Linked DNA regions of Thermotoga maritima MSB8. The protein of the gene in region 1 interacts with the protein of each later gene in a pairwise test. Links are inferred from orthologs where the notes say so. Each region holds a gene or a part of one and is shown on either strand. Other genes may lie near its edges.

What was found.
Region 2: the proteins of TM_RS01000 (region 1) and groL interact in binary tests that used the Escherichia coli proteins (3 or more experiments, as listed by UniProt). The link is inferred for Thermotoga maritima MSB8 from one-to-one orthologs.

Annotation. Positions count from the first base shown.
Region 1 is NC_000853.1:206,068-216,850, reverse strand. Bases 7,801-10,682 are described here. They hold TM_RS01000 (ABC transporter ATP-binding protein), read left to right. Parts: upstream 7,801-8,872; coding sequence 8,873-9,493; downstream 9,494-10,682. Other genes in these bases: TM_RS00995 (ABC transporter permease), read left to right, coding at 9,493-10,281. Also shown: TM_RS01045 (NADH-dependent [FeFe] hydrogenase, group A6), read right to left, coding at 1-1,250; DNA integrity scanning diadenylate cyclase DisA, read right to left, coding at 1,347-2,405; DNA repair protein RadA, read right to left, coding at 2,383-3,705; TM_RS01030 (ATP-dependent Clp protease ATP-binding subunit), read right to left, coding at 3,702-6,164; ttuA (tRNA-5-methyluridine(54) 2-sulfurtransferase), read left to right, coding at 6,380-7,294; TM_RS01020 (adenosine-specific kinase), read right to left, coding at 7,303-7,794; TM_RS00970 (stage V sporulation protein S), read left to right, coding at 10,773-10,783. UniProt on the Escherichia coli protein: Part of the ABC transporter complex FetAB, which is probably involved in iron export and enhances resistance to H(2)O(2)-mediated oxidative stress. Probably responsible for energy coupling to the transport system.
Region 2 is NC_000853.1:529,079-539,874, forward strand. Bases 2,862-5,756 are described here. They hold groL (chaperonin GroEL), read left to right. Parts: upstream 2,862-3,448; coding sequence 3,449-5,065; downstream 5,066-5,756. Other genes in these bases: groES (co-chaperone GroES), read left to right, coding at 3,159-3,434; TM_RS02615 (AAA family ATPase), read right to left, coding at 5,252-5,756. Also shown: TM_RS02580 (ABC transporter ATP-binding protein), read right to left, coding at 1-478; TM_RS02585 (ABC transporter permease), read right to left, coding at 491-1,432; TM_RS02590 (ABC transporter permease), read right to left, coding at 1,446-2,483; more of TM_RS02615, read right to left, coding at 5,757-7,051; TM_RS02620 (SDR family oxidoreductase), read right to left, coding at 7,023-7,952; TM_RS02625 (metal-dependent transcriptional regulator), read right to left, coding at 7,949-8,467; tmung (type-4 uracil-DNA glycosylase), read right to left, coding at 8,472-9,050; flagellar export protein FliJ, read left to right, coding at 9,160-9,594; TM_RS02640 (YifB family Mg chelatase-like AAA ATPase), read right to left, coding at 9,591-10,796.

The DNA.
Region 1 (10,783 bases):
GCCGCTCCCGTAGAGATTCCAAGCGGTGCGTCGTATTCTTCCTCTGGAAGGTTTGCAAACGGTATCTTCTTCATCCTTATGAGCTTCCCAAGTTCCCTTGTGGTGAGAACAACATCCACCGCTGGAACACCGTTCACCATGAGCTGTTTTCTCAGAGCCTCGTCCTTCTTCGCGGTACAGGGCATGATGGACACGTGGAAAATGTCTTCCGGTTTCACTCCGAGTTTCTCCGCGAAGTAGGTCTTCACCATAGCGGAGAGCATTCCCTGTGGAGACTTGGCAGAGGAAAGCCTCGTTCTGAGTTCGGGATAGACCTTTTCCACAAGGTTCACCCAACCAGGACAACAAGAAGTGAACATGGGGAGGTCTTCAAGGTCGCCTTTTTCGAGTCTTTCGAGAAATTCACTTCCTTCTTCCATTATGGTGAGGTCTGCCCCAAAGTTCGTGTCGAAGACGTAATCGAAACCGAGTCTTCTGAGGGCAGCAACCATCTGGCCAGTAGAAATGGTACCGGGAGCGTATCCAAATTCTTCGCCAATCGCCACTCTCACTGAAGGTGCAGTTTGAACAACGAGGATCTTTTCCTTCTTCTCCAGTTCCTCCAGAACAACCTTTACCGCCGAATTTTCGACTATAGCACCCGTTGGACAGAACGCAGCACACTGACCACAACCTATACAATCTGTTTCATAAACAGGCATGTCGAAAGGAGTGCCGGGATAAGTTCTGTGGCCCCTCTCCACCATAGAGTAGATGTGCATTCCCTGAAGTTCGGAACATGCTCTAACACAGCGCTGGCATTTGATACATTTGGAAAGATCTCTGACTATAGCAGGGCTGCTCCTGTCGACCAACCCTTCTTTAGTACCGTATCCGAAAATGGGTTCCACATCGTACTTGTAGATCAGATCCTGGAACTCACACCTTCCATTCGCTTCACACGTCATACAATCGTTGGGATGTTCAGAGAGAAGAAGCGCGAGGTTGAACTTCCTGGCTGTTTTTACCCTGTCAGAGGAGGTCTTTATCACCATACCATCTCTCACTTTTGTCACACACGCAGGTTGAAGATTCCTCGCTCCTTCCACCTCAACGACACAGACTCTACACGCACCTATTGATTCCCCGAGTCTTGGATGGTGACACAAAGCAGGAATTTCTATTCCCGCCTTTTCACAGGCTTCAATGACCGTCAAGTTGTCAGGTACCGTGAGCGTTCTACCATTTATAACAACCGTCACGTCCGCCAAGGCAAAGCACCTCCTCACAGAATTGGTTTCACCATTTTGTGATAAATTTCTCAAATTATTTTTAAAAAACCTCCTCATTGGGATATATTACCACAACTACTCGGAAGTTTTTCTATGCTTCAAGGAACTGATACTTTCTGAAATGGCCCGCGCTCTTTTTTCTCCTATTCCCTCGACTTTCTTCAAGTCCTCAACAGAAGCTTTGCTGATCTGATCGAGTGTTTTGAACATTCTGACCACGTTGTATCCTATGCTGAGCGGAATCCTCGCCACTGTTTTAAGGAGTCTGTAGCCTCTTGCGGAAACAAGTACATCGTCCAACTGTGCGGCTTGCTGCACATCGTATCCCAAAACTCTGGAAATCGAAATGGGAGACGGTTCTCTCCTTGTGATGAAATCCTGCAAGATATTTTGAGCCGTTTCTTCTTCCACCTCTTCGGAAGAGTAATCCATTATGAGAAGAACCAGAAGGTCGTCCACGTCTTCCGTCAACTCCCTGAGCTGCATCCTTGCGAGTCTTCCTTCCTCACCGAGCTCTACTATGTAGGGTCTTATCTCCTCTACTATCCTCAAAAGCTCGAACCCTTTTGCCAGTGTCCTCACCACGTCAGCGAGAGTGACTCTGTTCTCCAGTTCCAGAACTTCAAGTTCCGAAAGAAGTTTGTTGAAATTGTCCTTGTATTTTTCCAGAGTGCTGATCGCCTGCGTCACTTTCGATATGAGAAAATCCACCTGGTTCACAACGTACTTGTAATTTTTATAGTAGAGTGAGATGATATTCCTCCTTCTTGAAACTGCTATCACGACTTTTCCCGTTTGTTTCGCCAGCCTTTCTGCCGTTCTGTGTCTTGTACCGGTTTCTCCCGTTGGTATCGTAGGATCCGGCACAAGATGAACATTCGCGTAGTATATCTTTGTGATATCCTCAGAAAGAACTATCGCACCATCCATTTTTGAAAGCTCGTACAGTTTCTCCGCCGAGAAATCGGTGTCCAGCCAGAATCCCCCTTGGATAACATCTTCGTATTTTTTTGGATCATCAACAAGAAAAATAAGCGCACCAAAGTTGGCATTGATTATGTCATCCAGTGCTTTTCTCAACTCCGTTCCCGGTGATATGAGTTTTATCTTTTCAATCAGCTCCTGGGGTACCAAGGATTTCACCCCCAATTATAGAGACGGCCTCTTTGAGGTCACGCACCTCAAAAACTCCTTTTTGCTCTTCTTCGATCGGAGGAACTATTATCCTTCCAGAACTCTTCAAAGAGTTCAATCTTCTATTAATATTGTAAACCTTCCTCACCCTTCCATCCAAACCAATTTCGCCAACGGCCGCCGTGTTGTGCAGGGAAACTTCCAGATAGGAAGACACAATGGAAAGCGCTATCGCAAGATCCGCTGCGGGATCCGTTACTCTGAGTCCCCCTACAACGTTGACATAAACATCGTGTGTTTCTATGGGAAGCTTCAGATATTTACTGATCACGGCAATCAAAAGCATCACTCTGTTCACATCTACGCCTTTACACACCCTCTTGGGAGAGAACGTTCTGTTCTTGGAGACGAGTGCCTGTATCTGCACAACAAAGGGCTTCGTGCCTTCAAAAACACACGTGAGGACATTTCCTGGAAGATCCGCATCTCCTTCAGTAAAGGAAGGATTCTCCACCTGGACGAAACCGTTTTCTTTGAGCTCAAAGACCGCCACTTCGTCGGAAGGTCCGAATCTGTTCTTTGTAATCTTCAAGAGTCTCAATCCTGTACGTCTGTCCCCTTCAAAATACGCCACGGTGTCCACCATGTGTTCCACCAGTTTCGGTCCTGCTATTTCCCCTTCTTTCGTCACATGTCCCACCAGGAGAACTGGCACACCTCTTCTCTTCGCGAAGTCGATCGTTTTCATCGTCACGTTTTTTACCTGAGAGATGCTTCCAGGACTGCTTCCAAGATCCGAAGAAAAAACCGTTTGAATAGAGTCAACCACCATAAAACTCACTCTTTTGTTTTGTAGAGAAGATATTATTTCATCGATGTCGTTCTCCAAGGTCAAAAGGATGTCCTTTTTCCTCTTCAACAGAAGCCTGTCCGCCCTCAATTTCAACTGCTGAGGGGATTCTTCACCGGAAACGTAAACAACCAGTCCTCTTTCAGCGAACCTTTCAGCGATTTGAAGCGCTATCGTGCTCTTTCCTATCCCGGGTTCACCGGAGAGCAGGATCACCTGTCCGGGGACAATTCCTCCCCTGAAAGCCCTGTCCAGTTCTGAAAAGCCAGTGGATAGCCTTTCAAGGGAAATTTCTCCAGCGTCTTCTAAATTTAAAAACAGGGAGGGGCTCCCCTCCCTGTTTTTTCTTCTTTGAACCTCTTCTGCTGTATCGTATTCACCGCACTGAGGGCACCTTCCGAACCATTTTGGAGAAACGTAGCCGCAGTTGGAACAGACGAACTTCTTCACTGGACCACCTTCTCCTTCTTTTCACCCTTTCTGGTGAATCGAAGAGCATCTTTGCGAGCCCTACAGACGATCGTATCTCCTTCGTTGAACTTGCCTCTCAGGATCTCCTCAGAGAGAGGATCTTCCACGTATCTTTGTATGGCCCTCTTCAGAGGTCTTGCTCCGTACACCGGATCGAATCCTTTTTCGACCAGGAACTCTTTTGCACTCTTTGTCAGTACAAGCTTCATGTTCTTCTCCGAGAGTCTCTTTCTGAGGTCTCTCAAGAGTATGTCGATGATCTGTTCGATGTGTTCCTTCTTCAACGGATGGAATATGATCGTTTCATCGATCCTGTTCAGGAACTCAGGTCTGAACGTTCTTTTCACCTCTTCCAGAACGAGATCCTTTATTTTCTCGAATTCCTTCTCTTCGTTGTTGTCACCCACAAACCCAAGAGTTCTCTTGGATTTGTTGATGTAAGAGCTTCCGATGTTGCTGGTCATGATGATGATCGTGTTCCTGAAATCAACTTCACGTCCCTGGGAATCCGTGAGTCTTCCATCGTCCATTATCTGGAGCAGTATGTTGAACACGTCCGGATGTGCTTTCTCTATTTCGTCGAACAGGATCACCGAGAACGGTCTTCTTCTCACTTTTTCCGTGAGAGTACCTCCCTCTTCGTAACCCACATATCCTGGAGGTGCTCCTATGAGCCTCGAAACGGAGAACCTCTCCATGTATTCGCTCATGTCGAACCTGATGAGGGCCCTTTCATCCCCGAACAGGTACTCTGCGAGCGCCTTTGCAAGCTCTGTCTTTCCAACACCCGTTGGACCGAGGAACAGGAACACACCTATCGGCCTTCTTGGATCCTTCAAACCGCTTCTTGCTCTTCTTATGGCCCTGGCTACAGCTTTTATGGCTTCGTCCTGAGCAACGATTCTCTGGTGGAGAGCCTCTTCGAGATTGAGAAGCTTTTCGACTTCTGTTTCCTCGATCTTTCTGAGAGGAACACCCGTCCAGGAAGACACCACTTCAGCCACGTCGTCTACATCCACCTTTACCACAGCTGTTTCTGCGCGTCTTCTCCACTCTGCGTACCTTTTTCTGTATTCCGCCTCCAGCTCCATCTCTTCTTCTTTCAGTTGTGCAGCCTTTTCGTAATCCTGGTTCAGAACAGCGAGCTCCTTATCGCTTCTTATTCTTTCCAGTTCTAGCTTCATATCCTTCAGTTCTGGAGGAAGCACGAACACCTTCAATCTCGCTCTGGCACCTGCCTCGTCTATCACATCGATCGCCTTGTCAGGTAGATAGTGATCGGTTATGTATCTCTTGGAAAGGTAAACGGCCGCCTCCAGAGCCTTGTCGGTATAAATCACTTTATGATGCGCTTCGTATTTTCTCTTCAAACCTTTCAATATTTCGAGCGTTTCTTCCTCAGTTGGTTCTTTCACATATATCTTCTGAAACCTTCTCTCCAGAGCCGCATCCTTTTCAATGTACCTTCTGTATTCGTCCGGTGTGGTGGCACCTATACAGCTTATCTCTCCACGTGCGAGAGCAGGCTTCAAAATGTTCGCAGCATCGATTGCTCCCTCAGCCGATCCAGCACCAACTATGGTGTGTATCTCGTCTATGAAGAGGATAATGTTCTTATCCTTGGTCACGATCTGAAGGAGCTTCTTCATCCTCTTTTCGAATTCACCTCTGTATTTGGTTCCCGCAACCAGCGCTGCCACGTCAAGAGAGAAGATCACCTTGTTTTTCAAGATCTCGGGCACATCTCCAGCGACTATCCTCTGAGCCAGACCTTCGACTATCGCTGTCTTTCCAACTCCAGGATCTCCTATGAGAACAGGATTGTTTTTCTTCCTTCTGACGAGGACCTGCATCACTCTCTCTATTTCTTCTTCTCTTCCAATAACTGGGTCGAGTTCTTTCTTAGCTGCAAGTTCTGTGAGATTCACACCGAAGCCTTCAAGTTGCTTCACGCTTCTGTAAGTGTAATCCTCCTCTTCCTCATACTCCAGATTTTTGTTCGAGGAGTAGGAGTAGATATCTATGATCTCTCTTCTCAGAGTAGCGATATCTACTCCGAGTTTCCTCAGAATGTGTATTGCAATCCCTTCTCCCTCTCTCAGAATACCAAGGAGAAGATGCTCCGGGTTTATCTTGTCACTTCCAAGAATCTTCGCCTCTTCGTATGCGAGTTCAGTCACTCTTTTGGCTCTTGGAGTCATCTGAGGAGAAGGGACAAAGCCTCTCATCCCCATGCCAACCATGGAGATGATCTCGGATCTCACCTTGGAGTACGAGGCTCCCATTTCTTCCAGGAGTTCGACGGCCGGGCTTCTATCTACTTTTAGAATTGCAAGCAGAAGGTGCTCCGTTCCGACGTACGAATGCCCGAGTTCTTTTGCCTCCTCCTGGGCTGTTACAAATATCTGAGCTGTCTTCTCCGAGAACTTATCAAACATAGTATCACCTCCGGGTCTTCCAATTTCATTATATCACCCTTATGGACATAACATCTTTCAGAAATGTTCAAAGTTCTCTCAGAAGTAAAGCAAAAGGTAACAATTAGATTCACCGAATTCGATTTTTCGTACGGATCTACAACCGGTGAAATATCCATGATACAATTTAATCGAACCGAATTTAAACGACACTTTTCTCGAAAGGAGGGAAAAAAATGAAGTGTACCAAGTGTGGAAAACCCGCCTCGGTTAAGTTGAGACACTACAACATAAAGCTCTGCAAAGAACACTTCAACGAATTCATAGAACAAAGGGTGGAGAAAGCGATAAAAAAGTTCAAAATGTTCGGCAGAAATTCGAAAATATTGATAGCTGTTTCCGGTGGAAAGGACAGTGTTTCCCTGTGGCACATGTTGAAAAAACTTGGCTACGAGGTGGACGCACTATTCATCAGAGCCGGAAAAAGCGGAATGGTTCAGAAAGCTCAGGAAATCGTTGAAAAAAACGCAGAGCTTCTCAACACTAAACTTCACATAGTCGATGCAACGGAATACTTCGGAGGCCTTTCCACTCAGGAAATCTCCATTATGTTGAGGAGACCTGTTTGTTCTATTTGTGGGGTCGTGAGAAGGTATCTCATGAACAAATTTGCCTACGAAAACGGTTACGATGTGGTGGTCACGGGGCACAACCTGAACGATGAGGCGTCCGTTTTGCTGGGAAACATCCTTCACTGGCAGGAAGGATATCTGGAGAGACAGTGGCCGCTCCTTCCAAAAACCCATGAAAAACTCGTTCCAAAGGCCAAACCACTCGTTTTGAACTACGAAGAAGACATAAAACTGTACGCAACTCTGAACGAGATACCACACCTCGAGATGGCCTGTCCATTCTCCGTGGGAGCAACTTCACTCGTATACAAAAAGATCCTGCGGGAACTCGAAGAAGAACAACCCGGAATCACTCTGAATTTTTATCTTGGATTTTTGAAAAGAAAAAAAGAGCCAAAATTCGAAGTGGAAGGACTCAGGGAATGCAAAGAATGTGGTTATCCAACGACGGCAGAGGTGTGTTCCTTCTGCAGACTCAGAAAGCAGGTAGAGAAAAGGAAAAACAAAACCCCCGCATAAGCGGGGGATCATTTTTTGTACTTTGTGATCTCTCTAAGAAACGCGTGTCTTTTCCTTTTGTCTTCCTCACCTTCCACACCCTTGGGTGAGTACCCGTCAACCACTCCGAGGACCGCTCTTCCCTGAGAAGTGATACCAACGATCACCTGTAAAGGATTCGCTGTTGCCGTGTATATCCTGCATACCTCCTGAACGTTTTTGATCTGGTTCAGGATGTTGATGGGGTAACCACCCCTTATGTAGATCACAAAGGTGTGGCCGGCACCTATCTTTTTTGCCGTCTCGATCGCCTGATTCACTAACTCTTCGTCGTTTCCTTCGTACCTGATGAGACATGGCCCACTCGCTTCGTTGAAGGCTATACCGAACTTGAGGTTTGGATTCGTTGTCACCATCACCTCGTACAGATCCTCAACCGTCTTGATAAAATGAGAATGTCCCAGAATAATATTGGCATTTTCTGGAATGGACACGTCCACGACCTCGAGCTGTACACTCACGCTTTCACCTCCCAGGAATATTCTAACACCAGGAGGTGGGGAAATGATCGCAGTGCTGGATATGGGAACCAACTCCTTCATTCTCCTTGTCGTTTCGGAGAAAGGAGAGACCATTCTTGAAGAGGTCCACGAAGTCGGAATAGCCTCCGGAAACCTCGAGAAGGCGAAAGAGGTGTTCAAAGAATGTGTGGAAAAAGCTGAAAAAATGGGGGCGGAACTTCACATATTTGGAACGGCATTTTTTAGGAAGCATCCCGACATTTTCCAACAGATAACAGGGGGCAGGGGAGAGATTTTACCGGAGGAAAAGGAAGCGTACTATTCTTATATTTCTGTAGCGAAAGATTTCGGGAAAAAGGATATCCTGGTGGCCGACCTCGGTGGAGGTAGCCTCGAACTCGCCTGGAAAGATGGATACGTGAGTTTAGAACTTGGAACACACGTTCTGAATCGCACTTTTTCCCTAACACTTCCCTACATCGAGCCGGTGGACGGAATAGTTGAGTACGTGATGAAGAGACTTCCCGAGGTAAAAAAGGACGAGCTTTTTGGAGTTGGGGGAAGTTTTGTCGCGCTCGCTGCATTGATGAAGGGGAAATGGGATCTAGAAATTCTTCACGGAAGCGTCTTAAAATTAGAAGAGGTTGAAAAACTCGTGGACAAGATCAAAAGGATGAGCTTTGAAGACGTGAAGAACTTGAAAGTGCTTCCTGAAGGACGAGAGAAGACAATACTCGCAGGAGGAATCGTGACCATTGCTCTTTTGAGAAAATATTCGCCGAGGATGACGGTGAGCACCAGGGGTTACAGATACGGAATAGTGTGGGAGATCCTTGAAAAAAGATGGCGTGCCCGGGGGGATTCGAACCCCCAACCTCCAGATCCGCAGTCTGGCGCTCTATCCAACTGAGCTACGGGCACATATATAAAAAACTGGCGGAGAGGGTGGGATTCGAACCCACGGTGGGGAAACCCCCACACTTGCTTAGCAGGCAAGCGCCTTAGGCCGCTCGGCCACCTCTCCACCTGCCATTTATTATAGCAACATATCCAGAAATATTCAAGGGGAGGAAAGATCGTGTTTGTTCTAAAGAACGTGAAATACAAGGATATATTGAACATCGAGGAACTCCACATACCGGCCAGAAAAATTACCGTTATTACAGGAAAGAGCGGTACGGGAAAAACAACTCTTCTAAAGATGCTGAACAAACTGATTTCACCGGATAGTGGAGAAATTTTCTTCAAGGGCACACCGTTGACGGAGATCGACTCGGTTGAACTCAGAAGGAAAGTGGTGATGCTTCCTCAGTTTCCCGTTGTGTTTCCCGGCAACGTGAAGGAGAATCTCCTCATGGGCCTGAAATTTTCTGGAAAAAAGATTCCACATGATGAAGAGTTGAGAAAAATCCTAAAGTTCGTCATGCTCGAAAAAGACCTGAACGATGATCCAGAAAAGTTCTCCGGCGGTGAAAAACAGCGTCTCGCTCTGGCAAGGGTTCTTCTCATGGATCCTGAGGTGTTGCTCCTCGATGAACCCACTTCCTCTCTGGACGAAAAAACCGGCATTGAAATCATCAAAAAAGTGTCCAACTTTGCAAAAAGTCGGGGAAAAACGCTTGTCATGGTGACTCATAACCCGGAATTGAGAAAATTCGCAGACGTGTTGATCGAACTCAAAAACGGGAGGGTTTTGTGATGGGACCAGTTGATATCGGTCTGATACAGCTTTTGAGCGCCTACATTTTCGTTGTGGTTCTGATGCTCATACTGAGAATAAGAAGAATACCGCGAGAAAAGGAAGTTCTGGTGGCATCTATCAGGATGACTTTCCAGCTGGTGATGGCAGGATTTGTACTGAGTTACATACTCGATCACCCTTCACCTCTCTACACAATTCTGGCAGTTCTCGTTATGGAGATCTTCGCCATCTACAACGTTTACAAAAGGGCAAGGCTCTCTCTTCCTGCAAGGGTGAAAAAACGTCTGGAGCTCTTCATAGCGATCTCTGTGAGCACAGGAACGCTTCTCAGTCTCGTGTACTTTCTGTACGTGGTAGTCAGGATCTCTCCCTGGTTCGATCCGAGGTACGTGATCCCTCTTGCGGGTATGATCATCGGAAACTCCATGACCGGTGTTTCACTCGGAGTGAAGACACTCTCTGAGTCAATAACGATTCAAAAAGATATTGTGGAAGCCGCTTTGATGCTGGGTGCAAGGCCAAAAGATGCTGTGAGAATGTTCAGTGACAGGGCGTTCGATTCGGCGATACTGCCAACTCTCAACTCCATGATTGGTATGGGTATCGTGTTCCTCCCCGGGATGATGACGGGACAGATCCTCTCTGGAGCCTCTCCGATCACTGCGATAAAGTATCAGATCGCAATAATGCTTGGAATACTTGGTGAAGTCACGATCAGTGTGAGCGTGTTTCTCTATCTGGGATACAAAGCTTTCTTCAACAGAGAAAATCAGCTGATCGTTTGAGAACTTCAAAACTCACACGTTGTATATCCCACTTGACGTTCCCAAAGAGTTATGATAATATTTTTAGTGCTTGGAGGGTCTTTGAAGGGCGGGTGTAGCTCAACTGGTAGAGCATCGGCCTTCCAAGCCGAGGGTTGCGGGTTCGAGTCCCGTCGCCCGCTCCAACGTTTCTGGTGCGCCCGTAGCTCAACAGGATAGAGCATCGGATTTCTAATCCGAGGGTTGCAGGTTCGAGTCCTGCCGGGCGCGCCATTTTTTTCGTGGTGACCATAGCTCAGTTGGTAGAGCGCCTGACTGTGGATCAGGTGGTCGCGGGTTCGAGTCCCGCTGGTCACCCCAGCGACGCGCCCGTAGCTCAACTGGATAGAGCGTCGGACTTCGGATCCGATGGTTGCGGGTTCGAGTCCTGCCGGGCGCGCCACTCGAAAACCAATAAACCAATGTCGTTGAAGGGCATAGAAGAACACTCACCGTAGAGGAGGTAGAAACACATGGAAGTACT
Region 2 (10,796 bases), 330 kb from region 1 along the record:
TCCCACCGGAGAGCTGGTGGGGGTACTCATCCACTCTCTTTTCAGGTTCGGGAATTCCCACTTTTCTGAGAAGATCTATCGCCATTTTTCTCGCTTCTTTTTCAGAGACGTTTTGGTGAAGAATTATTGCCTCCATTATCTGATCCCCTATCGTGAAAACAGGGTTCAAAGCCACCATGGGTTCCTGGAATATCATCGCGATCTCTTTTCCTCTGATCTTTCTCATTTCGTTCTCTGAAAGTTCGAGAAGATTCCTTCCTTTGAAGATAATCTTTCCGTCAACTATCTTTCCGTTCTGATCCAGGAGTCTCATTATTGAGAGCGATGTTACACTTTTACCACTACCGGATTCCCCAACGATGCCCAGAGTTTCTCCCTCTCTGACCTCAAAAGAAACACCATCGACCGCCTTCACTACACCGTCTTCTGTATAGAAATAGGTTTTCAGATTTTCCACTCTAAGCAGAGGCTCTGTCAATTCGATCCCTCCTTAGAATTTTAGCCTTGGATCGAAAGCGTCTCTGAGCGCATCGCCCAGCAGATTCCATCCCAGAACGAAGAGAACCATAGCGGTACCGGGATAAACGAGAGCGTACCAGTGCTTTCCTATCTCCATCATCCAGTCTCTCGAGTAACTGAGGATGGATCCCCAGTCGGCGTATCCCTGGGGGGCACCGAGTCCCAAGAAGCTGAGCACAGCGGCCGTTATCACGAGAGATCCCATGTTCATGGAAGCCCATATCAGGACAGGGAAAATGGTATTCGGAAGAACGTGTTTCAATATGATGAGAAAATCGGGCACACCTATTGCTTTCGCTGCCAGGACGAATTGTTCTTCCCTCACCTGAAGAATGTTTCCTCTGATGAGCCTTGCCGCTCCCATCCATCCGAACACGATCATTGCTATCATAACCTTGTCGAGACCCGTCCCGAGAACGGTTGTCAACACAACAGCTGCTATGAGGAAGGGGATAGAGAGAAAGATATCGGTGATCCTCATGAGAACCTCATCTATCCATCCTCCAAAGTAACCTGAGATTGAACCTATGAACACTCCTATCAAGAGTCTTGCGAGTGTGACTATGAGACCTATCTTGAAAGCCGTTCTTGTGCCCCAGACGATTCCGTATAAGATATCACGGCCACCAATGACACCGAATGGGTGATAATCAACGCAGCGTATGGGTTCTCTGTTGGGATTCTTCGCCAGGGCATCCTCTTTCGTGGTAGGGGGTTGTGGGCTCTGATTCCAGCTCACCACAGGCATCAAGTAAGGATCGGGTAGCTTGGCTCTGGTGAGCGGGTGAATGGGAGGAGCTATAACAGGCGCGAGAATGGCTATCACCACGAAGAAGAGCACTAGAGAGAACCCTATGATGGCGGATGGATCTCTAAAAAATCTCTTCATTATTCTTTTGAATTCCTGATTCACGTCGTTTCACCTCTCATCCAAGTCTTATTCTGGGATCTATAAGAGCGTACAGAATATCTATGATGAGATTTCCAACTACAAGAATTGTTGAGAAAAACAACGCAGAAGCCATCACCGAAGCGTAATCGAGCTGCAGGGCTGCCTGCGCGGTGAAACTTCCCACACCCGTTCTGTTGAAGACCGTTTCCACGATCACAGTACCGGAGAAGAGACCGATGACCATACCACCGGCGACAGTGGTGACAGGAATCAAAGCATTTCTTCTGGCGTGTTTGTTTATAACCACATCCTCGGGAAGACCCTTTGCCCTGGCGGTTCTCACGTATTCTTTATTCAGGACTTCCAGCATGCTCGACCTGGTGATTCTCAGAAGATACGCCCACCAGAGCCACGAAAGAGTTATGATGGGACCTATAAGGTGTTTCAGCCCATCCCAGAAGATGTCCAATCTGCCGTTCAAGAGTGCGTCTATTGTGATGAGCTTTGTGTAGCGATGAAATTCTGGTGATTTGATCACTTCTTCAGCCCACATACTCAGATTCCCAGGAGGAAGCCAGTTCAGTATGCTGTAGAAGATCATCAGAACGAGCAATCCAAAGACGAAATCAGGGAAAGACCAGCCAACCACGGCGAAGATTCTTATGAAATGATCGAGGAATTTTCCTCTGTGAACCGCAGCCTTCACACCAAGCCATATTCCAACGAATACGACGGGAAAAATTGCATAAAGCGCAAGTTCAACGGTGTATGGAAGTCTTCTCAAAAGAGCATCTTTCACCGGTTCTTTCCCAACAAGGGACCACCCGAGATCACCTCTCAGAGTGTTTGCGAGCCATTTGACGTATCTCACAACGAAAAAGTCGTTCAAGCCGTACTTCTCCTTTAGAGCGTCCATCTGCTCGGGCGTTAACTTGTCCAGCATGTTCGGGTTGACGTACGCTGCGAGTAATTTATCCGGCCCGAGGGACTGGATCATGGAAAAAACGATGAAGGTGACTCCTAAGAGAATCAGGGGCAAGAGCAGAAGTCTTCGTATGATGTATGCGGTCACCTGGTACACCTCCTGGTCGTAAATTGGGTATGCACCTTCATATGATTATACAACATACCCTGAACCTTCCGACATTTGGAAGAGTCTGAACAGTGGTATAATAAGGATGGATTGATAAACCAGGGGGCGAACGGGTTCGACGGGGATGGAGTCCCCTGGGAAGCGAGCCGAGGTCCCCACCTCCTCGTAAAAAAGGTGGGACAAAGAATAAGTGCCAACGAACCTGTTGCTGTTGCCGCTTAATAGATAAGCGGCCGTCCTCTCCGAAGTTGGCTGGGCTTCGGAAGAGGGCGTGAGAGATCCAGCCTACCGATTCAGCTTCGCCTTCCGGCCTGAATCGGGAAAACTCAGGAAGGCTGTGGGAGAGGACACCCTGCCCGTGGGAGGTCCCTCCCGAGAGCGAAAACACGGGCTGCGCTCGGAGAAGCCCAGGGGCCTCCATCTTCGGACGGGGGTTCGAATCCCCCCGCCTCCACCAGAAAGAGGGCGCTTCAAGCGCCTTTTTATTTTTCTTCTATCTCTTTGAATCATTGTTTATTCATTATTAACGGTAATGTTGGATTTGTGTTTGTTTTTCTTAATCAATATCCCTTGAAGAGGCTCGTAAAAAGTAGTATATTTATATTAGCAGTCGAATGATGAGAGTGCTAAACATCTACGAAGGAGGGATGGATGATGAAAGTGATACCTCTCGGTGAAAGACTCCTCATCAAGCCCATCAAAGAGGAAAAGAAGACAGAGGGAGGAATCGTTCTTCCAGATTCCGCAAAAGAAAAACCGATGAAGGCAGAGGTCGTAGCCGTGGGAAAGATCGATGACGACGAAAAATTCGACATCAAAGTTGGAGACAAGGTTATTTACTCCAAATATGCGGGTACAGAAATAAAGATTGATGATGAGGATTACATCATCATCGATGTGAATGACATACTCGCGAAAATCGAAGAGTGAAGGAGGTGTGAGATATGCCGAAGATTCTGAAGTTCAATGAAGAAGCGAGAAGAGCACTCGAAAGAGGTGTGGACAAGGTCGCTAACGCGGTAAAGGTGACTCTCGGACCAAAGGGAAGGAACGTTGTTATCGAAAAATCGTGGGGTTCTCCAACAATAACCAACGACGGTGTTTCCATAGCCAAGGAGATTGAGCTCGAGGACAAATTCGAAAACCTTGGAGCTCAGCTCGTGAAAGAGGTTGCTTCCAAAACAAACGATGTTGCCGGTGACGGTACAACAACGGCTACGGTTCTCGCACAGGCTATGATCAAAGAAGGTCTCAAGAATGTTGCAGCGGGTGCCAATCCAATTCTCCTCAAGAGAGGTATAGACAAAGCCGTTGAGAAGGCCGTTGAAGAGATCAAGAAGGTTTCCAAGAAACTTTCCGGTAGGGAAGACATCGCCCATGTTGCCGCCATATCTGCGAACAGCGCTGAAATAGGAGAACTCATCGCAGAAGCTATGGACAAGGTAGGAGAAGACGGAGTCATCACTGTGGAAGATTCCAAAACACTCGAAACATACGTTGAATTCACCGAAGGTATGCAGTTTGACAGGGGTTACATTTCACCGTACTTCGTCACGGATGCCGAGAAGATGGAAGTCGTTCTGAAGGAACCCTTCATACTCATCACTGACAGGAAGCTCAGCGCTGTGAAGCCTCTCATTCCGATCCTTGAAAAAGTCGCTCAGACCGGAAAACCACTTCTCGTCATAGCGGAAGACGTTGAAGGAGAAGTTCTGACAACACTTGTTCTCAACAAGCTCAAGGGTACTCTCCAGTCCTGTGCTGTAAAGGCTCCTGGATTCGGTGAAAGAAGAAAAGCCATGCTTCAGGACATAGCGATACTCACCGGAGGTCAGGTGGCAAGTGAAGAGCTCGGAATCAATCTCGAGGATCTCACCCTCGAAGATCTCGGAAGAGCCGATCTTGTGAGGGTCAAGAAAGATGAAACCATCATAATTGGAGGAAAAGGTGATCCGGAGGCTATCAAGAAGAGAATCGCTCAGATCAAAGCCCAGATAGAGGAAACCACATCCGAGTACGAAAAAGAAACTCTCCAGGAAAGGATGGCAAAACTCGCAGGAGGAGTAGCCGTCATAAAGGTTGGAGCGGCCACCGAAACAGAGCTCAAGGAAAAGAAACACAGAATTGAAGACGCACTGAGCGCCACGAGAGCAGCTGTCGAAGAAGGAATCGTTCCAGGTGGAGGAGTAACACTCCTGAGAGCAAGAAAAGCCGTTGAAAAGGTCATAGAAGAGCTCGAAGGCGACGAGAAAATAGGAGCCCAGATCGTTTACAAGGCACTCTCAGCCCCTATTAAGCAGATTGCTGAAAACGCGGGATACGACGGAGCGGTGATCATTGAGAAGATACTTTCGAATGACGATCCAGCCTATGGATTCGACGCACTCAGAGGAGAATACTGCAACATGTTTGAAAGAGGAATCATTGACCCAGCAAAGGTTACAAGGAGCGCCCTGCAGAATGCTGCATCCATCGCTGGAATGCTCCTGACAACGGAAGTGCTCATCGTTGAAAAACCCGAGGAGAAGAAAGAAACACCGAGCATGCCTGAAGAATTCTGATGGAAATAAAGGGGGCCCTTGGCCCCCTTTACTTTTTTAGTTTTTGTGGTATGATGAAAATATCAATAGTTCCTTTCAGGTATGGAAATCTGTTGCGGAAGAGGTCCAAGAACTCGTTTGAGTTGATTCAATACTTCCTCAGAGGTCTTAAAAAAGAAGGGGCGTTTGCCCCTTCTTTTGGTTTCATCAAACGCTGAACTTTTCTTCGAAAATCTTCGTTGTTTCCTCATCTATGTTGCATATGCGGATCTCTTCCAGAGTGGTATCAGGATGTTGATCGATGAAATCTCTTATTGCTTTTGAAAAGATTCCCACCGCTCTTTCTTTCGGAAATCCGAATATTCCTGTACTGATAGCAGGCATTGAGATGCTCTTCAATTTCAGTTCGTGAGCTCGAAGAAGAGCGTTGTAAACTGCTTTGTAGAGAAGTTCGTCCTCTCCATGACTGCCTCCTCTCCAAACGGGCCCCACGGTGTGGATCACGTATTTTGCCTTCAGCTTTCCAGCGCTGGTTACCACCGCTTCACCTGTCGGGACTCTTCCTCGTTCTTGAACGATCCTGTCGCTTTCTTCCTGGATAACGCTTCCACCTGCTCTCACGATCGCTCCCGCTACTCCTCCTCCGTGTTTCAGATATTCGTTCGCCGCGTTCACTATGGCGTCCACTTCTTCTCTTGTGATGTCTCCCTTTACGATTCTGATCTTTTTCCCTTTGTATTCCAGTTCTTTTCTCACTTCGGCCATACTTTCACCCCCGTACTTCTCGGGCCAGAGTTTTCTGAGCCTTTCAAAGAGTTCTTCCTCAAAACCTACTCTCTTTGGCTGGAAGATGACCTCATTTTTCAACTTTTCTGGAAGATAGTTCGTTTTCACGAAACCACCGAAATCATGGGGATAAAGATACCCTTCTCCGTATCCACGCTTTTTCATCTCTTCGGTGACGGGATTTCTCAGAAAAAGCGGTACGTCCTCCACAGGAAGTTCCTGGACTTTTTTCATTGCGAGATAAACAGAGTTGCTCTTGGGAGCGAGGGAAAGATAGACGGCACACTCTACAAGGTTCATCAAACATTCGGGAAGTCCCACGTGTTCGACAGCGATGGAGGTCGAAACGGCGATATGTAGAGCGTTTGGGTCGGCGAGTCCAACGTCTTCGCTGGCGAATATGATCATTCTTCGTGCTATGAATCGCGGGTCTTCTCCCATCTCTATCATTTTGACGAGGTAGTAAACAGCGGCGTTTGGATCGCTACCTCTCATACTCTTTATGAAGGCCGAAGCGAAATCGTAGTGTGATTCCTTCGTGTACCCGCTCACGTTTCCCAGCAGAGTTTCCAGGTCCTCAAGAGTTACTCTCTTGTTTTTGAACGCCTGGTGGACGATCTCCAGGGTGTTCAAGAGTTTTCTGGCGTCTCCTTCGGAATGCCTTACTATGGCTTTCTCTACCGATTCTTCCAGATCGATGTTGAGAACCTCTGTTGCTTTTTTCAAGATCTTCATCAGGTCCTCGTCAGAGAGTTTTTTGAAATAAAGAATCCTGCACCTTGAGAGAAGTGCAGGTACGATGACAAAACTCGGATTTTCAGTTGTTGTCGCAACCAGTACGATGTCTCCTCGTTCAACATGGGAAACCAGAACCATCTGCTGGTTTTTGTTCAGGCGGTGTATTTCATCGAGAAAGAGAAGCAATTTTTTTCCATATTTTCTCAACTGTTCTCCTCTTTTGAGAACGTTCTTTATTTCAGAAACCCCGTGAACGGTGGAGCTCAGATAAACTACCTCGCCGTTGAAATACCTTTTCAGCAGTGAAAAAACCGAGGTCTTACCAGACCCCGGTGGTCCATAGAGGATAGAAGAGAACATGTTGCCTGTCTTTAAAGTTCGCCGGAGAATCCCTTTATTACCGAATATATGATCCTGACCGACGAAATCCTCGAAGTCTTTCGGCCTGAGCAGTTCACTCAAGGGTTTTTCTGAAATACTCAACGGTGAGCTTCAATCCCTCCTCAAGGGAAACTTTGGGTTCCCAGCCGAGCTTTTCCTTCGCCTTCGTGTAATCGAGAATGCTCTTTCTCACGTCGCCCTTACGCGGTGGTTTATAGACAGGCTCTTTATCGTAGCCAGTGATCTCTTTCAGCAGTTTGAAGAGCTGGTTCACGGTTGTGCCCCTTCCCGTTCCTATGTTGAAGACTTCGTTGTCGCCTTTCTCCATGGCGAGAAGATTCGCTCTGACCACGTCATCAACGTAAACGTAGTCTCTGACGTACTCTCCATCACCGAATATGTGAACTTCCTCTCCCCTGAGCATCCTTTCAGTGAAGATGGCCACCACGCCCGCTTCACCGTACGGATCCTGTCTTGGCCCGTAAACGTTGGCGTATCTGAGAACTGTGTACTTCAGCCCGTACTCTCTCGCGAAGAATTCCAGATACATCTCGGTGCTGTACTTCGCTATGCCATAAGGGGATATCGGATGAGGTATCTCCGTTTCCGGTGTTGGAAAGACCTTCACATTCTCTCCGTATATCGCCCCACCGGTGGACGAAAAGATGAATTTTTTAACACCGTACTTGATGGATTTTTCAAGAAGCACAAGAGATCCGATGATGTTCGTTTTTGCGTCTCTGGCGGGTTCCCTAACAGAGATGGCGACACTAGCCTGAGCGGCGAGGTGAAAGACATACTCGGGTCTGTGTAGAGAGAAGATCCGCTCCATCATTTCTTCGTCCTCTATACTCTGTTCATAAAACAGTGCGTTTCTGTTGAGGTTTTCAACCTTTCCAGAAGATAGATTGTCCACCACAATGACACCGTATCCGTTTTCTATCAGTTTGTCCACCACGTGGGATCCTATGAAGCCCGCTCCGCCTGTTACCAGAATGTTCATGGTTGAGCCTCCTCTTCTTCATCTTCTTCCATAATTCTGGCTTCTTCAGGGATTTCCCGAACGTTCACGAGTCTTCTGCTCTCTTCGAGAAATTCCTTCAGTTCCTGCACCTTGCTCTCATCGAAATTCACCATTATGTCGTAAAATCTCTTGAATCTTTCTCTCGTTTTCGTATCCAGGAAGTGTGAGAAATGACGCGAGAGTTTTTCCGCGGTGGGTGAAGGTATTCCCATCACGTAGAAGAAAAAGTTCCTGAGTCTGTTCTGAGAACCTCTCAACGATCTTGCTCTTCTTTTACCCTTCTCGGTAAGGGTTATGTATCCATACTTCTCGTATTCGACGTATCCAAGTTCCGCCAGTCTTTTCATGGCATTCGTCACACTTGGAAGGCTCACTCCCATCTTTCTCGCGATGGTGCTCACCCTCGCCGCGGGTTGTTTCTGAAGTATCTCCTGAATCACTGCAAGGTAATCTTCGAGCGCAGGTGTCAGGGTTTTCTTCCTTCCTCTAGGCATGCTATCAACCCTCCTTCTTTATGAAACTTTTTGCTTTCTCAATATCCTCAAGAACGATCCTTCTGAGTTCATTACTTCTATTTCTCAGGAGATAACTCGGATGGAATGTTGGAATGACCTTTTTTCCTCCGAGCCAGTCGATGGGATTTCCTCTGACCTTAGTTATGGATACCTTTTTCCCATCCACGAAGAAAGACAGCGCCGTGGCTCCGAGAGCAACTATCACATCTGGGTTGATGATTTCGATCTGAGCGAGTAAAAAATGTCCACATGCCGCCTGTTCTTCAGGAGTGGGTGTTCTGTTGTTGGGAGGCCTGCATTTCACAACGTTGCATATGTAAACATCTTCTCTTCTGATACCTGATTCTCTGAGCAGTTCCGTCAGAAGCATTCCCGCTCTGCCGACGAAAGGTCTTCCCGTCTTGTCTTCTTCCTCTCCCGGTCCTTCTCCCACAAAGACAATCCTCGTATCCAGATTTCCTTCTCCTACGACAACGTTTGTCCTATTCAGATGAAGTGGGCAAGCCGTACACTTTTTCACTCTTTCTGACACTATCTCCATGAGTTCTTCCCTTGTATACAAGCCTTTCTCCCCCGGATTCTGGTAAAATATTTCTGGAAATTATCAGAACCTTACTTAATTTTATCATCCACTATAAATTTTTCCAAAAATCTTATTGGGGTGATGATTCGTGCCTTTTAGATTTAGACTTCAGAGAATATACGATGTTCGAAGAAAGGAAGAAGAAACTTTGAAAAACGATCTCTCAAAAATCAATGAAAAAGTGGAAAATACCCAGAGAATTATACAACAACTTTCCGCTGAAAAGAAGCGAATAGAAAGTAATTTTCTTCACAAAAAGGTTCTCAGAAAGGAAGATCTCCTGAATATGGAGATGCAGATGATGTTTTATGAAGAAGAGATCAAAAAAAAGCAAAGTGAACTTTCTGAACTGATGAAGGAACAGGAAGAAACGAGAAGAAAACTTTTTGAAAAAATGAAGGAGAGAAAGATTCTTGAAAAATTAAAAGAAAGAAAGATGCGAGAGTACCTTTACGAAGAGAACCTCAAAGAAAGGAAGACCATGGATGAAATAGCGGAGAGGAAATTCTGGTGGGAAAGCTAACTCTCTCTGAACCTGTACTGAAGCGCTTCTGCGAGGTGACTCATTTCTACACCGTTCGAACCTTCCAGATCCGCTATTGTTCGTGAGATCTTCAGAACTTTGTCGATCTTCCTACCCGACAGTCCATATCTTTCCACGTATCTTTTCAGGAGATCCTCACTCTTCTCGTCCAGCTGGACAAACCTCCTCAGCATTCTGTGAGACATCTGTGAATTGCAGGAAATATGAGTATCCCTGAAACGTCTTTTTTGTATTTCCCTCGCCTTCATCACCCGCTCTCTGATTGAAGAGCTTTTCTCTCCTTCGGGTTTTTTCATCATTTCCTCGAAGGAGAGCTTCGGGACGTTGATCACCAGGTCCATCCTGTCCAGAAGAGGACCCGAGATTTTCTTTCTGTACCTCATGATGTCTCTGGGAGAGCAGACACAGGGTTGTTTCGGGTCACCAAGATTTCCACAGGGACAAGGGTTCATGGCACCAACAAGCATGAAGCGGGCGGGGTAGGTGACGGTGAACTTCGCTCTGGCAACCGTGACGATACCTTCTTCGAGAGGCTGTCTCAGGGCTTCCAGCACATCTCTTTTGAACTCCGGTAGCTCATCGAGGAACAGAACACCGTTGTGTGCGAGAGAAATCTCACCGGGTCTTGGGTTGGTACCACCACCGATGATGGAGACAGTCGACGCCGTGTGATGGGGAGCTCTGAAGGGACGGAGTTTCACGATCCCGGGATAACCAGATGCGCTGTACACCTTGCTCGTCTCGAGGATTTCCTCTTCGGACATGGGAGGAAAGATCGTGGGAATTCTCTTCGCTATCATGGTCTTCCCGGAGCCGGGATTTCCTACCATGAGGATGTTGTGAAAACCTGCGACGGCTATCTCCACCGCTCTTTTCACCATCTCGTGGTCTCTAACATCGGAGAAATCGATCTCGTATTCCAAGTTCGTGTTTTCTATACCCGAATACTCGATCCGTTTCAGCGTTCTATCTCCCCTCAAGAACTCAACGCATTCTCTGAGAGATTCCACTGCGTATATATCCAGTTCTTTCACGCATTTTGCTTCCTCTTCGTTCTCTTTTGGGATGAGCACCGTACCACTGAACATTTCTGAAAGAGAAAGGAGAACGGGAAGAACCCCGTTCACCCTCTTCACTTCTCCATTCAGCGAGAGTTCTCCTATAGCGAGGATGTTTTCGCT